3 regions of the Pseudomonas sp. FA117 genome follow, and region 3 is predicted to be linked to each of the others. Evidence: predicted binding sites of a transcription regulator. Region 3 holds the regulator's gene; each other region holds the start of a gene.

Region 1 (3,239 bases), 2.0 Mb from region 3:
AGGATGCCGGCAGCGTGGTGTCGGCGCCGGTGCCGGACGACTGGTGGCAGCTGTACCAGGACCCGCGCCTGAATGCGCTGGTACGCCAGGCGTTGACTGCCAACACCGAGCTGCGCGTGGCGGCGGCGAACATCGCCAAGGCCCGCGCCCAGGTCGAGGTCGCCGAGTCCCGGGGTGGTTTCAGTGGCGGTGCCAAAGCCGGCGCCCAGCGCCTGCAGGAGTCCGCCGAAGCCTTCCTGCTGCCGGAAAAAGTCCCGGTGACCAACATCGGTGAGGCGATCCTCAGCGCGTCGTACCAGTTCGACCTGTGGGGCACCTTCAAGCGCGGCACCGAAGCGGCGAAGGCCAATGCCGACGCCGTGCAGGCTGCGGCAGACACGGCGCGCATCACCCTGGTGGCCGATGTGGTCAAGGCCTACACCCAGGTGTGCTCGGCCAATGAGGAATACCACATCGCCCGCCAGTCGCTGGACCTGCAGCAGCAGAGCGTGCAACTGAACCAGCGCCTGCGCGATGCCGGGCGCGGTGACGATTCCCTGGTCACCCGTTCGCAGACCCAGTTCAAGTCGTTGCGCGCCGAGTTGCCGCGTTTCCATGCCGAGCGCGAGGCCGGGCTCTACACCCTTGCCGCGCTGCTGGCCCAGCCGGTCGACCAGCTCCCGGCCGGCACCGCCGATTGCGCCGAGCTGCCGCATCTGGCGCAGCTGATCCCGGTAGGTGACGGCGCGGCGCTGCTCAAGCGCCGTCCCGACGTGCGCCAGGCCGAGCGCCAGTTGGCGGCAGCCACCGCAACCATCGGTGTGGCCACGGGTGCCTTGTATCCGGATATCAGCATCGGCGCGCAGATCGGCACCCTCGGTATTCTCGAGCACCTCGGCGAGCCTTCGACCAACCGCTGGGGCTTCGGCCCGCAGATCAGCTGGGCCATCCCCACCAACGGCACCCGGGCGCGCATCCGCGAGGCCGAAGCCTCGACCCAGGCGGCGCTGGCGCATTTCGACGGCGTGGTGCTCAACGCCATCCGCGAGACGCAGACCCGCCTGGCGCAGTACAGCGCCTTGCTCGACCGCCGCGACGCACTGGCCGACGCCGAGCGTTCGGCGCAGGAAGCGGCCGACCAGACCCACCGCCGCTATGAGGCCGGGCGTGAGTCGTTCCTGGCAGACCTGCAGGCGACCCGCGCCTACACCGACGTGCGCGCGCAACTGGCAGCGGCCAACACCCAGGTAGCGATGGGGCAGATTGGCGTGTTCCTGGCGTTGGGGGGTGGCTGGAAGGCGGCGAAGGTGCAATGAATGGCACCGCGAAGCCGGCACCCCGATTCCGCGATCACCCCGCGTAGAAAACGTTTGCGCATTTCCCGGTCCGACACTCAAGTATTCCCCCGCGACGCCGATCTACTAGCACCAGCGTCCCGGAAGAGGGCGCGATTCCCCGTTTATCGATCAAGCGGGTGGTCAGCGTGATCAGGACGATCCCGGCCCCTTGCCAGGAGCTTCCCATGTCTCGACCCCGTGCCCGGATTGCCTCGCAACTCGGCATCGCCCTCGCCATCGTGCTGGCGCTGGTGATCACCGGCAGTACCTTGTTCGCCCTGCGCTCGCTGGACGACGCCAACCTCGCCACCCGCCAGCAGCACCTGGCCAGCGAAGCGCGCCTGTTGGCCGACCAGCTCGACACCTTCCACGGTTCGCTGCGCGACAACACCCAGCGCTTGAGCGGGCTGTTCGAGCGGCGTTTCGCCTCGGGCCTGTCGCTGCACGCCGGCGAGACCGTACAGGTCGCCGGCCAGGCCACACCGGCCCTCTACCTGGGCGAGCAGTTGCTGAACAACGACTTCCGCGTGGTCGACGAATTCCAGCAGATGACCGCCGGTATCGCCACGCTGTTCGTGCGCAGCGGCGACGACTTCGTGCGCATCACCACCAACCTCAAGAAGCAGGATGGCAGCCGCGCCATCGGCACCCAGCTCGACCGCCAGCACCCGGCCTACGCCAAACTGCTGGCCGGGCAGATGTACGTGGGGCGCGCGGTGCTGTTCGACCGCAACTACATGACCCGCTACGTACCGGTGAGCGATGCTGGCGGCCGGGTGATCGCCGTGCTGTTCGTCGGCTTCGACTACACCGATGCGCAGAACGCCCAGTTCGCCAACCTCAAGCGCTTCCGCATCGGCCAGACCGGCTCTTTGGCGCTGCTCGACAACCAGGGCCAGTGGCTGGTGCCGCCGGCTGGCGTGGCCGATCCGCAAGCGGCGGTGGCGGCGGTTTCCGCCCTGGGTGACAAAGGGCAGTTCTGGAGCAGTGGCCAGCAGCAGCTGTTCAGCGTGGCCGAGCCCTTCGCCGAGGGGCCGTGGACCGTCGTGGCGAGCATGCCCGAGGCGGAGATCCGCGAAGTGACCTGGAGCGTCGGCCTGCGCCTGGCGATCGGCAGCCTGCTGGCGATGATCCTCGCCGTGCTCGCCACACTGTGGTTGCTGCGGCGCAAGCTGCGCCCACTGGACGACCTGGTGCGCCAGGCCGAGTCCCTCGGCGCAGGCGATCTGAGCGCGCGCCTGGCGGTCACCAGCGAGGACGAGATCGGTCAGCTGGCGCGCAGCTTCAACAAGATGGGCGATGCCCTGGCGACCATGGTCGAGCATATCCGCAGCGCCTCCGAGCAGGTCAGCGCACGTTCGCGTTCCCTGGCCGGGCTGTCGTCCGGCGCCTGCGAGGGGATGGAGCAGCAGTCCGGCGAGATCACCAGCATGGCAGGAGCGGTGGAGGAGTTCAGCGCCACCTCGATGAACATCGCCGAGAACATGGCCGGCACCGAGCGCATGGCCCAGGACAACGCCCAGCAGACGCGCATCGGCCGCAGTGCCATGGACCAGGCGTCCGTCTCGCTCAAGCAGATCGCCGAAGCGCTGGGCGGCACGGCTACGGTGATGGACAGCCTGGGCGCGCGGTCCCAGGAAATCGGCGGTATCGTCGGGGTCATCACCGCGATTGCCGAGCAGACCAACCTGCTGGCGCTCAATGCCGCCATCGAAGCCGCGCGTGCCGGTGAGCAGGGCCGAGGCTTCGCCGTGGTCGCCGATGAAGTGCGGGGCCTGGCTGCCCGTACCCGCCAGGCCACCGACGAGATCTCCGGGATGATCGCCAGCATCCAGCAGCAGACCGGCCATGCAATCAGCACCCTGGAGCAGGGCAACCGCCTGATGCAGGAAGGTCTTGAGCGCAACGACAAGGTCGCGCAGG
Region 2 (3,239 bases), 1.2 Mb from region 3:
CGCGCGCTGCCGAGGTCGAACATCGGCCGGTTCTCGGCATCCATGATCTGGATACGCAGGCCGTCCTGGGTGATCTCGAACAGGATCTGGTCCTTGAACTTCTGCAGTTGCGGGTTTTCCTCGACCTTGTTCTGCAGCTCCTGCAGCAGCAGTTGCAAACGCTCCTGCTCGACCTGCTCGGCCATGGTCTCGATCCGGTCCTTGTCCATCTGCACGCTGGTATCAGGCGTCGGCTCGGATTTTTCTTCCGGGTTGATGGTCTTTTCCGGCGCGAGCTGCGGCGACCCGCCCAGGTCGATGACGTAGGGCGTACCGCTTTCGGAGAAGCCGATCGGGTCCTTGAAGTAGCCGGCAATGGCGATCTTCTGCTCAGGGGTGGCCGTGGACAGCAGCCACAGCACCAGGAAGAACGCCATCATCGCCGTGGCGAAGTCGGCGAAGGCGATCTTCCAGGAACCGCCGTGGTGGCCGTCGCCGTAGCGCTTGACGCGCTTGACGATGATGGGCTGATTGTTCTCCATGGCTTAGCGACCGCGAACCGCTTGTTCCAGTTCGGCGAAGCTCGGACGGTGCGCCGGGTACAGCACCTTGCGCCCGAACTCGACGGCCAGCGACGGCGGCATGCCGGACGCCGAGGCCACCAGCGAGGCCTTGATCGCCTCGTAGACGTTCAGCTCTTCCTTGGCATCGTGGCGCAGGCAGTTGGCCAGCGGGCCGAAGAAACCGTAGGCGGCGAGAATACCGAAGAAAGTACCGACCAGCGCCGCACCGACGTGCAGGCCGATGGACTTCTGGTCGCCATCGCCCAGCGAGGCCATGGTCACCACGATCCCCAGTACCGCCGCGACGATACCGAAGCCGGGCATGGCGTCGGCGACGCTGGTCACCGCATGGGACGGGTGCTCGAGGTCTTCCTTCATGCTCAGCAGCTCCATGTCGAACAGGCCTTCGAGCTCATGGGGCGCCATGTTGCCGGTCGACATGATGCGCAGGTAGTCGCAGACGAACGCGGTCATCCGCGCATCGCCCATGACCGCAGGGTACTTGGCGAAGATCGGGCTGGCCGCGGGATCCTCGATGTCACCCTCGATGGCCATCATGCCCTCGCGGCGACTCTTGTTGAGAATCTCGTAGATCAGGCCCAGCACTTCCAGGTAGAAAGTATGGGTGAAGCGGCTGCCGAACATCTTCAGCGACTTCTTCATGACGTGCATGGTCATGTAGCCAGGGTTGGCCTGGAGAAACGCGCCAAAGGCCGCACCGCCGATGATCAGCACTTCGAATGGCTGGATCAGCGCCGCGATCTTGCCGTGGGAGAGCACGTATCCGCCGAGGACACTCGCGAATACGACGATGATGCCGATAATTTTAGCCATAGATTGGAAGCACTTGCTGTCGTGGTCAGGGTCAGGGGCGGAAGCTTGGAAACTCTTCTTCTCCTTATCGGCAGAACTGCGCCAGACTATAGCCACTCAATGCGAAAAGCCAGTTTGGACTGATGTCAAAATGCCAATCGAAACCAAGGTGCCAGCGCAGATTCCCTCCTCTCTAGACGCCTGGGTAAGGCTGCTCGACGGCATCCGCGTACCAGTGCCCAAAGAGAGTCACGACCGCGTTCTGGCGGCCATCAACGACAACCGCCGTTCGCTGCGCGACATCGCCGAACTGATGCAGGATAGCCCTTCGCTGGTGCTGTGCGTGATGCGCGAAGCCAACCATCCGGCCAACGCCAGCCAGGCCGAACCGGCCGAAAGCCTGGAGATCGCCCTCAACCGCCTGGGCCTGACCCGCATCCTGCAACTGATGGGGCGCCTGCCGGCGGTGCCGGGGGACGATATTCCACCGGTGCTGCGTCAGTTCCTGCTGATCAGCCAGCACGCCACCCAGCAGGCCAACGGCCTGTTCGCCAGCCGCCTGGCGCGCCTGTGGCAGGAAATCCACTGGGGCAGCCTGCTGTTCCTGTCGCCGCTGTGGGCCCTCGCACTGGCCTACCCCAAGCTGCTCGACACCTGGGAACTGCGGGTCATCCACAAGGGCGAAGAGGCAGCCGAAGTCGAACACGCGCTGTTCGGCGTACGCATCATGGAACTGTGCCGCGCGGTCGCCACCCACTGGCGCCTGCCGGAGTGGGTCACCCAGGGTTATCGCCTGCTGCTCGAGGAACGCGAGCAACTGGCCCAGGTGCTGAGCATCGCCCGCGACCCGGACGACCTCAGCCAGCAACACCGCCTCGATGAAGAGCCCGGCCTGCGCCGCTGGTTCAACCAGCCGGCCAACACCGTGCTGCTGGCCAACGGCCTGGCACTGTCGGCCCAGGTCGGCTGGGACAACCCGCACTTGCTGCGCTGGCAACTGCTCACGGCCATGTACCTGCAGACCACGCTGGACGATGTCCAGCAGCAGGTGCACCAGCAGGCTGCGGCAAGTGCCCGCCACCATGCCCGACACGCCCTGTTCCACCCCGCCGAGGCGTTGATCTGGCCCTGGCACCAGCGCCGCCCGCACCCGGACATGCTCACCCCGCCGCCGCCCCCGGCCCAGGATCTGGAGCGCTGGCGCACGCTGTGCCGCGAATTGCTGGCCCAGCCCAGCCCGTTCAGCAACACCGTGCACCTGGCCACCCATGCCCGCGATGCACTGCTGGCCTGCGGCATGCAGCGGGTGATGCTGTTGCTGCTCGACAAGCCCAACGACTGCCTGCGTGTGCAGCAGACTGCCGGCCTGCCGCGGGAGGCCTCGAGCCTGGCGCTGGCAACGGAGCAGAGCAGGCTGCTGCAAAAACTGCTGGGCAAGGCCGCGCAACTGCGCCTGACGCCCGCCAACCATGCCCAGTTTTCCGCCCTGCTGCCGGCACCGCTGCGTGCGTTGTTCCCCAGCGAAAACTTGCTGTTGCGCTCGCTGGCCGTGAACGACCAGGTACTGATGCTGGCGATCGCCGACCAGGGTGGCAAGCCGCTTGCGGACGTGAGCGTGCAAGCCTTCGGTAAAACCGCGCAATGCATCGAGCGCGCGCTGACCAGCTTCGCCAACCGCAATGGCTGAACCTTGCGCTACAATCGCCCCTCCCTTGCTCCCCGGAGACCGTGGATGACTGATTTTTCCGGCTTGCCCCTGGTGATCGAAGCCGCCGACCTGCTGCCGCGCCTGGATTCGCCCGAGCTGATCCTGGTCGACCTGAGCAGTGCCAACCGCTATGTCAGCGGCCATATCCCCGGCGCACGGTTCGTCGAAGGCAAACG
Region 3 (3,239 bases):
TCTTCATCTTTTTCAGCGCGCAATTGATCGTGGTCATGTTCGATGCCGGCAAAGCGGTCGACTTGACTGGCCATCAGCACGAGCTTGAGCAGATTGCTTTCGACTTCGGTGACCAGCGCGGTCACCCGCTTGATCACCTGCCCGGTCAGGTCCTGATAGTCCTGAGCCAGGAGAATATCGTTGAGGTGGCCGGCGACCTTGCGGTTGCCCTCGGCACTTTGCGTCAGGAAACTGTCGACGCGCTTGACCAGCTCGCGGAACTCCGGCGCCGCCACTTCGCGGCGCATGAAGCGCTGCCAGTCGGCAGACAGGCCCTGCGCCTCTGTCGCCAGGTCGTTGAGCACCGGCGTGCTCTGCTCCACCAGGTCCATGGTGCGGTTGGCCGCGTTCTCGGTCAGCCGCACCACGTAGGACAGCCGTTCGGTGGCGTCGGTGATCTGCGACACTTCCTCGGCCTGCGGCATGCGCGGGTCGATCTGGAAGCTGACGATGGCGCTGTGCAACTCGCGGGTCAGCTTGCCGACTTCCTGGTACAGGCCGCGGTCACGGGTCTGGTTGAGCTGGTGGATCAGCTGCACCGCCTCGCCGAACTGGCCGCGCTCAAGGCTCTGCACCAGCTGTTCGGCGTGCTTCTTCAGGGTCGACTCGAACTCCCCCAGAGAATCGTTTCTTGATTCCATAGCGCCCCCAGACATGCTTCAGCCGTTGACGCGTTCGAAGATCTTCTCGATCTTTTCTTTGAGCACCTGCGCGGTGAATGGCTTGACCACGTAGCCGTTGACGCCGGCCTGGGCCGCTTCGATGATCTGGTCGCGCTTGGCCTCGGCAGTCACCATCAGCACCGGCATGCCTTTGAGGCGATCATGGGCACGTACCTTGCGCAGCAGGTCGATGCCGGACATGCCCGGCATGTTCCAGTCGGTCACCAGGAAGTCGTAGTGGCCGCTTTCGAGCATCGGCAGCGCGGTGGTGCCGTCGTCGGCTTCGTCGGTGTTGGTGAAGCCCAGATCACGCAACAGGTTCTTGATGATCCGCCGCATCGTCGAGAAGTCGTCAACGATGAGGATTTTCATATCTTTGTTCAATTAGACCTCCAAGCAGTCTTAAACGCGCTCGTCTCACAAGCGCGCGCTCAATCAATTCGGCATCACTTACAACGACTGCATCGAACCCGGGTTCAACGTGCCCGCCATTCGCCCAGGCGGCTGCGCAGACGCGCCGCGCACTGGCTGTGCAACTGGCTGACACGCGATTCGCTGACCCCCAGCACTTCCCCGATTTCCTTGAGGTTCAACTCTTCGTCGTAGTACAGCGCCAGGACCAGGCGCTCGCGCTCCGGCAGGTTGGCGATCGCATCGGTCAGCGCAGCCTGGAAGCGTTCGTCTTCCAGATCACGCGACGGCTCGACCTGGCCACTGGCACCGTCCTCGTGCAACCCTTCGTGCTCGCCGTCCTGCAGCAGGTCGTCGAAACTGAACAGGCGGCTGCCCAAGGTATCGTTCAGGATCCCGTAATAATCATCGAGACCCAATTGGAGTTCGGCAGCAACCTCGTGATCTTTAGCGTCACGACCGGTTCTTGCTTCGACGGCGCGAATTGCGTCACTGACCATGCGCGTGTTGCGGTGCACCGAACGGGGTGCCCAATCGCCCTTGCGCACCTCGTCGAGCATGGCGCCACGGATGCGGATGCCGGCGTAGGTTTCGAAACTGGCGCCTTTGCTGGCATCGTACTTGTTGGCCACTTCCAGCAGGCCGATCATGCCCGCCTGGATCAGGTCCTCGACCTGCACGTTGGCCGGCAGGCGCGCCAGCAAGTGGTAGGCGATGCGCTTGACCAGCGGTGCATAGCGCTCGACCAGCTCGTACTGGGCGTCCTTGGACGCCTTGCTGTACATCTTGAACCCGCTCGCATTCATAGCACCGGCCCCGCACTGGTGGGATGAACCAGGCGCTCGACGAAGAACTCCAGGTGCCCGCGCGGGTTGGCCGGCAGCGGCCAGCTGTCGACCTTCTGCGCGATGGCCTTGAAGGCCAGGGCGCACTTGGAGCGCGGGAACGCTTCGTAGACAGCGCGCTGCTTCTGCACCGCCTTGCGCACGCATTCGTCATACGGCACGGCGCCGACATACTGCAGCGCGACGTCGAGGAAGCGGTCGGTGACCTTGGTCAGCTTGGCGAACAGGTTGCGCCCTTCCTGCGGGCTTTGCGCCATGTTGGCCAGGACGCGGAAACGGTTCATGCCGTAGTCGCGGTTGAGCAGCTTGATCAGGGCGTAGGCATCGGTGATCGAGGTGGGTTCGTCGCACACCACCAGCAGCACTTCCTGCGCGGCGCGAACGAAACTGACCACCGAGTCACCGATGCCCGCAGCGGTGTCGATCACCAGCACATCGAGGTTGTCGCCGATCTCGCTGAAGGCCTGGATCAGCCCGGCGTGCTGGGCCGGCGCCAGGTGCACCATGCTCTGCGTGCCCGAGGCGGCCGGCACGATGCGCACACCGCCAGGGCCCTGCAGCAGCACATCGCGCAGCTCGCAACGGCCTTCGATGACGTCGGCCAGGGTGCGCTTGGGGGTCAGGCCCAGCAGGACGTCGACGTTGGCCAGACCCAGGTCGGCGTCCAGCAGCATGACCCGGCGGCCGAGTTCGGCCAGCGCCAGGGACAGATTCACTGAAACGTTGGTCTTGCCGACGCCACCTTTGCCACCGGTGACGGCGATCACCTGTACGGGATGCATGCTACCCATGTCTGTTCTTTACCTTGTCTCGCGTGGGACGTGCCCACTTGACGGATCGCTGCCGACCCCCTGCGCCGTTCATCTTCAACCCGCGCGCTTATCGGGATTGTGGTAGAGATCAGCGAACATGTCGGCCATGGCCTCTTCGCTGGGCTCCTCCTGCAACTGCACGCTGACCGCGCGGCTCACCAACTGGTGCTTGCGCGGCAACTGCAGGTCGTCAGGAATGCGCGGACCATCGGTGAGATAGGCCACGGGCAGTTCGTGACTGATGGCCAGGCTCAGCACTTCGCCGAGGCTGCCCGTTTCATCGAGCTTGGTCAGGATGCAACCGGCCAGGCCGCAGCGCTTGTAGCTGTGGTAGGCGGCGGTCAGCACCTGCTTCTGGCTGGTGGTGGCCAGTACCAGGTAGTTCTTGGCGGCGATGCCGCGGCTGGCGAGCGACTCCAGCTGCATGCGCAGTGCCGGATCGCTGGCCTGCAGGCCGGCGGTATCGATCA

Evidence for each region. The regulator FliA, encoded in region 3, starts transcription of late flagellar genes. The targets are predictions, from matches to a motif close to CTAAAGTTTNNNNNNNNNNNGCCGNTAA.
Region 1: the regulator FliA is predicted to act here: its motif matches at 1,372-1,399, upstream of AC1TXO_RS00875 (methyl-accepting chemotaxis protein).
Region 2: the regulator FliA is predicted to act here: its motif matches at 1,441-1,468, upstream of motA (flagellar motor stator protein MotA).

What each region holds. Positions count from the first base shown of each region.
Region 1 is NZ_CM170675.1:179,371-182,609, forward strand. It holds gene AC1TXO_RS00870 (efflux transporter outer membrane subunit) at 1-1,295, shown strand, start outside; gene AC1TXO_RS00875 (methyl-accepting chemotaxis protein) at 1,502-3,239, shown strand, end outside.
Region 2 is NZ_CM170675.1:5,261,093-5,264,331, forward strand. It holds gene motB (flagellar motor protein MotB) at 1-521, opposite strand, end outside; gene motA (flagellar motor stator protein MotA) at 525-1,376, opposite strand; gene AC1TXO_RS24215 (HDOD domain-containing protein) at 1,507-3,042, shown strand; gene AC1TXO_RS24220 (rhodanese-like domain-containing protein) at 3,088-3,239, shown strand, end outside.
Region 3 is NZ_CM170675.1:4,042,506-4,045,744, forward strand. It holds gene AC1TXO_RS18700 (protein phosphatase CheZ) at 1-680, opposite strand, end outside; gene AC1TXO_RS18705 (chemotaxis response regulator CheY) at 699-1,073, opposite strand; gene fliA (RNA polymerase sigma factor FliA) at 1,178-1,918, opposite strand; gene fleN (flagellar synthesis regulator FleN) at 1,915-2,748, opposite strand; gene flhF (flagellar biosynthesis GTPase FlhF) at 2,824-3,239, opposite strand, start outside.